One region of the Priestia sp. RMT2NF4 genome, then DNA from elsewhere that is predicted to be linked to it. Evidence: riboswitches for the same ligand, from Rfam matches in the RefSeq annotation. Region 1 holds a riboswitch; the other holds the start of a gene.

Region 1 (3,156 bases):
ATGATTAATTTTTCCCCTATTGTTTTGATTTCTAGGATGTCGCCACTATGAATGTTTAGATAAATTCTCAGCTTTTTAGGAATGTTTAAGTATTTATCTTTCTTTATCACGCGTGATTGTCCAGTGAAAAAAAGTTTTCCTTCTGTAAGAAATTTATAGCTATGTTTTTTTGCAACGATAGTATCTGGTCCTTTAATAAAGAACTGTAATTGCATATGTTCTTCCAAATTCAAAGATTTCAATACAAAATCAGGAAGTTTTATTCTCCCTGATTTTATTTGAAGTAAAGATAACTCACTTAATTCAGGTTCTATATATCCCTTTAGTAGACCTGGAGATTTATTTTGCTCTCTTTTCTTTTCAAAAATAATGCTCTCGTTAAGGACTTTCGCTTCTATTTCATCATGTAGATCTATATCATGTATTTCACGAAGTATCTTTGGAATTACAATGTAGCCTAAATTATCAATAGTCCTAATTAAGTTCTTATCTTTATTTTCTTCCAAAAGAACCGGTGGGAATTCAACCTGCTTCATGACAATGTAATCTTTATAGTTGAGGAATTGTATTGCAGCAGATGAGTGGATATTGGCATGCTCTAGAAGCTGGGAAGGTACCTTTACTCTCCCCATATTATCAATTATTAAGTAATCTTTGGATGATTCTTTCTCTTCCACTAATAAAATCCTTTCAAATGTACTTTTGTAGACAAAGGATAAATTTACTTATATTCATTTTATATCTTCATGAGTTTACACTTTACCTAAGCTATTAAATTTGATCTTCATAAGCTAAATAACTGAATAAGACCCTATGAATAACAATTTGTGTAAAAAACAGGATAAAAAGTAATAATTTTATCATTATAGCTTATATTACAAATCAATTTGCTTTATAATAGGACAAGTTGTAAAGGAGGAAGATTATAATGAATAATTCAAATCATGACACTACTCTTTCCTATAAATGGCTAGTTTTAGTTGAAGAAGCAATGAATTCTAGCGTTACCAAAGAGGAGTTTAAAGAGTTTTTGAATAGGAAATCCCAGAAATTGAATGATTATAAACAAGACCAAATATGAATAGTGTTGTTTGTGATTAGGGGGTTATTTGTTTTTTGAAGAACTTTTTAAGTTCTTCAATAGTTAATCCCAATTCCTTAGCTTCTGTTATAAGTTTAACCCATTCTTGATCTAATTCTTTTTCTATCAATTGTTGTTTACCATCCATGAAAATTACTTTCAGATATTCAGGGAGCTCAGCTGCCATAGCAATTTAACCTTAGACCTGTAGCTTTGCGTCCTAGTTTTTCAACTAGTTTGCCTTTATCATAATATGTAATTTTATAAATATATTACTATATAATGGATTTAAAATCATGTAAAAATAAGGATTATTATTTATTTTTTTAATTCCTTTGACAAAGATTTTCTTTTTCCAACCTTCGAACTAATTAAATTCTCCTTTAAGATAATATATATTTACCCTTACATTAATCCTGCAGTTGGTTCTATAATGGGCATTCGAAATAAGCCTCTAAAAGGTTTTTTATAGTTTTGAATGTCTAACTATCATTGTGTTAACTAGAAGGAAATCTAATGTACAGTATATAGGTATAATTTCTTTATACGTGTATAAAGATTTATTTTAATAGCTAAATAGATGTTGCATTATTTGATTTTGCTTAAAAGGAAAATATGTACTCAGTAGCAGCTGAAAGGTCTATCCCAACAAAATTTATAAAAAGAAGGTGAACATACAATGATTGTATTACCTATTATGTTTAACAGTTTGGGAATTTCTGCTTTTTACTATTTTATTCTTAAAAAAGAAGCTTAAAATGAATACAATATACATCACTCGTTTACATAATATATATACAAGGGAGTAAGAAAGCACAAAAACCTTTACAGGAAAAGGTTTTTGTGTGGGTTCCTTTAATCGGATATGTAGCTTTATATATATGTCCATTCATCCAAAAATAGCTATTATGGAAAAATGTGCTATTGATTACTTGCGGTTATATTTTGGTACTTTATAATTATCAATCCTATAAAAAGCTTTCTCGTCTGCCAATGCTGAGATAGCTTTTTGTGTTCTTCATCATTATGTGAAATTGATTTTAACTCTACGAGAAGAAGCTGAGAATATTGTTCTTCCATCTCTTTACTGTTTACTTAATCTGTTATATTTTCACAATAATTCACGAACACTTGATACTTGTATAATGTGGATATGGTCAGAATTAACAGCATAACGAACAGGCGTAATCAAAATAAGGGAAGGTAAAATGGCTGAAAATGCAATGCCTTTCATAACAAAAAATGTTCCTTTAGAAAAAGTAAAGCTAAAACCTAAAATCTTTTAGTTGTTTGCGTGTTTTGAAATTATATATTTTGTATGGCATAATTTTCTAGAGAAAAAGGAGTGAAGAGATGCAGAAAATATTAATTATTGAAGATGATTCTAAAATCGCAGAGCACCTCCATTCGTATATAGGAAAGTATGACTTTAATACCACCGTCGTGGAGAATTTTGATGATGTGATGGAAGAGTTTCATAGGCAGAAACCAGATATTGTATTATTAGATATTAACCTTCCTAGCTTTGATGGCTATTACTGGTGCAGGCAAATACGGAAGGAGTCTATATGTCCTGTTATATTTATATCTGCACGAGTAGGAGAGATGGACCAGGTGATGGCACTTGAAAATGGCGGCGATGATTTTATCACAAAGCCTTTTCATCCTGAAATTGTAATGGCAAAAATTCGCAGTCAGCTTCGCCGTGCTTATGGTGAATATGCATCACAGGTACAAGAACGAATTTTAGAGATACAGGGATTAAAGCTGTTCCCAGAAAGATTGGAATTGTCATTTCGTAATAAAACAATCCTGCTTTCAAAAAAAGAAACAGATATAATTGAAAGTTTACTAGAACGATATCCTCGTGTTGCAGGTCGTGAAGACTTGTTAGAAAAACTATGGGATGAACAAGTCTATGTGGATGAGAATACGTTAAATGTAAATATTGCAAGAGTAAGAAAAAAATTTGAGGAAGTTGGACTTTCAGGTTTATTAGAAACAGTTAGAGGTGCTGGATATCGTCTAATCGTTACATGGTGAAGGGTTGGAATGAAATGAAATTATTCTTTAGA
Region 2 (3,156 bases), on a different contig from region 1:
GCACTTGTACAAGCTTTGATTTCATCAACCGATGAGCATCCTTGTTTTTGGATAGCTTCCACAATCGTACCTTTTGTGACGCCGTTACAGCCGCAAATAATATCATCGGCGCTCATGCTTGCTACTAAGCTTTCACCCGCATTACCGCCAGATGGCTGTAAAATCGAAACTTTTGCGACATCGGATACATCTTCTTGCTTTTGAATCATTGAAAACAGTCGATTTCCGTCGCTGCTGTCTCCAAAAAGAACGGCTCCTACAATTTGATTGCCTCGCAAAACAAGCTTTTTATAAATGCCGTCTTGTTCATCGAACACTTTGATCGCTTTTTTCTCTTCATCTTCCGTGAAGTCTCCTGCTGAGAACACTTCAACACCTGATACTTTTAGCTGCGTGGATAAAACCGATCCTTCATAAGGCACTTTTTCTGCCCCGCAAATCGCTTTTGCTAATGCTTTTCCTTGTTCATACAAAGGTGCCACCAGTCCGTATACCATTCCTCTATGCTCTGCACATTCTCCAACCGCGTAGATGTTTGGAATATCCGTTTGCATATAATCATCCACGACAATTCCTCGGTTTACATTAAGTCCCGCTTCTTTTGCAAGCTGGACATTTGGTTTAATTCCGACTGCCATCACGACCAAATCAGCCTCTAAAAACGCACCGTCTTTAAAAGATAATCCTTCAACTCGCTCATCGCCGACGATTTCCGCCGTTTGTTTTTCAAGCAAAAACTTCATGCCTTGTTTTTCTAATTCGTTTTGAAGCAATTTGCCCGCTGTTGGATCGAGCTGACGTTCCATTAAATACGGAGCTAAATGAATCACAGATACATCCATCCCTAGATTTAACAGTCCGCGCGCCGCTTCTAATCCAAGCAGTCCGCCTCCAATAACCGCTGCTTTTTTATACTGCTGAGAGGCCTGCAGCATTTCATCCGTATCTTTTATATCTCGAAAAGCAGTAACTCCTTTTTTATCAGACCCTGGAATCGGAAGAATAAAAGGAAGAGAGCCCGTTGCTAAAATCAACTCATCATACGATTCTACTCTGCCGCTGTTTGTCGCTACTTCTTTTTTGATCGAATCGATACTCGTAACCGTTTCATTTGTATATAATGTAATATTGTTTTCTTGATACCAGTTCCAATCGTTTAACGTAATGTCTTCAACATTTGTATCCCCTTGCAGCACTTTTGATAACAAAATACGATTATAGTTCGGATGCGGCTCGCTTCCGAAAATCGTAATTTCAAACGCTTCGTTTGAAACCTTCAATACTTCTTCAATCGCTCGAACTCCAGCCATTCCATTTCCAATCAATACGAGTTTCTTTTTTTGCATCTTCCATTCCTCCCCTGGCGTCTATACCTGCTTGTTTCAAAGATATATTTTCTATGCATCTTTAAAGATATATTTAAGATATATGAATTTTCTGAATCGTTCAACTCATGTGTTAGGTTATCTAACATAATAGTTTTATGTATACGATTACAATATTGGAATATAAAGAAAAAATATTTATACGAAAAGTCTCGCATAGGGAATGGAATGCTTTTGAAGATGCTTAAAATAACGGAAACTCAGTCTCAAAAACTTATTTTTTACATGTTTTTACAGACTAAATATAGTAAAATATAACTTAAATTATATTACTACAGAAAAAGGCAAACTAATTGAAAAGTTAGGACGCAAAACTACAGATCTACGGTTTTTACACTATGATGGCTGAGTTTCCTTTACTAAAGGAGCAGACTTGATGGAAAAGCTGAACAAAGTATTTGATAACGAACTAGATAAAGAATGGCTACAACTTATTTACGAAGCAAAACAGCTGGGCTTATCTAGCAAAGAAATTAAGGATTTTTTACAACAAAATAAAGAACGATAATAAAAAAACCATTAGAACCTAGGTTCTAATGGTTTTTTTGCTGCTACGTATACTTTTGTTTTCTAGAGATTTTTGTTTAAGAAACTCTTCAAACTGATTCTTCGTTATATTTGAATCCATTGCTTCCTTAACAAGGGCCATCCATTCTGGAGGAAGCAATCTATCATTTTTTTCATTAATATCCATTTTATCCCTTCTTTCAACCTTTCTAATTATAAATCAAATTCTGTTGCAATATAACCCTCATACCTATTTTTTTACGTTAATTTAATAAAATTATACTAAACTCCCTAAACTATTATGTCAGTAAAACAGACATTATTCTAGAGAAAAAACGCATTTTTGTTTCTGATAAAGAACATTTTTTTATTTTGTTCGTTATTAAGGTTTACCAACCGAGGATTTTTTTGTATAATTAACTCAAATTTTGTAATATTAATCCATTTTATTCAGGAGGACCATAATGCCCTTATCTTATTCTTTAAAACGAATTAAAACACCTTTGCAGTTTTTTGGTATTACGCTTTATAAATGCCCAAGCACCGGCTCTTATTATTATAAAAGCAGAGCAAACAGGCACTTAAAAAAAGTAAAATAACACAATAACGTGAATGAAGTTTTCTAGCTTTATCATAGAAAGCTTCGTTCAGCTATTTTTACCTAGTAGCTGCTTAGTATAACATCAGAAAATCTATTATTTAATCTCTTTTTTAGTATCGGTGAACCAATTCACTAAATAGTCTCCCCACACTTCACCTCCTTTTTTTGTTAATCTTCCGTCATTTTTATTAATATACTCTCCTAAATGAAACGGCCAAATGAGCGAATGATTTAGATAATACACCCAATTTTTTTCTGCCACTCCCCTGATAGCTTCTACGCCTTCTTCATAGGACTCCGTCTGTGAAATGTACGGTTGGGACGGCTGAAGGATCAGGGTTTTTTTCAAGTCTTTAAGCTGATAAATCACCTCATCTGTATTTTTAAGCGTATCGTCTAACGTAAGCTTCTGATAATCATTTTTAAGAGGTGCTTCAAATAAAATAATATTTGGCTGAAGTTGATTAATTTGATCCGCAATGTGTGAGGATAAAAGCTCACCAGTTGTTTGGCTGCCGTATGAGAGTGTTTTAACAGTGAATACATCACTTCCATATGTAGCTTCTAGCTCTTTCTTTAACTGCTGTGGCCATCCGCTTTCCTTCGCAGAAGTAGCAAGCACAAGAGTCAAAGGTTTTTTAGTTGCAATCGCCGACTCAATTT

The links. Region 1 has a riboswitch for cyclic di-GMP ahead of ACMX9J_RS24550 (anti-repressor SinI family protein). Riboswitches for the same ligand answer to the same signal wherever they lie in the genome.
Region 2: linked by a shared signal. The riboswitch ahead of sinI (DNA-binding anti-repressor SinI) and the one ahead of ACMX9J_RS24550 (anti-repressor SinI family protein) in region 1 are both predicted to bind cyclic di-GMP.

What each region holds. Positions count from the first base shown of each region.
Region 1 is NZ_JBLQZO010000009.1:82,268-85,423, reverse strand. It holds gene ACMX9J_RS24560 (AbrB/MazE/SpoVT family DNA-binding domain-containing protein) at 1-677, opposite strand, end outside; gene ACMX9J_RS24555 (anti-repressor SinI family protein) at 929-1,081, shown strand; gene ACMX9J_RS24550 (anti-repressor SinI family protein) at 1,098-1,268, opposite strand; cyclic di-GMP riboswitch class I at 1,249-1,333, opposite strand; gene ACMX9J_RS24545 (hypothetical protein) at 2,193-2,315, opposite strand; gene ACMX9J_RS24540 (response regulator transcription factor) at 2,435-3,124, shown strand; gene ACMX9J_RS24535 (sensor histidine kinase) at 3,139-3,156, shown strand, end outside.
Region 2 is NZ_JBLQZO010000003.1:557,467-560,622, reverse strand. It holds gene nirB (nitrite reductase large subunit NirB) at 1-1,346, opposite strand, end outside; cyclic di-GMP riboswitch class I at 1,659-1,743, shown strand; gene sinI (DNA-binding anti-repressor SinI) at 1,762-1,893, shown strand; gene ACMX9J_RS16275 (anti-repressor SinI family protein) at 1,912-2,079, opposite strand; gene ACMX9J_RS16270 (hypothetical protein) at 2,357-2,491, shown strand; gene ACMX9J_RS16265 (SGNH/GDSL hydrolase family protein) at 2,588-3,156, opposite strand, start outside.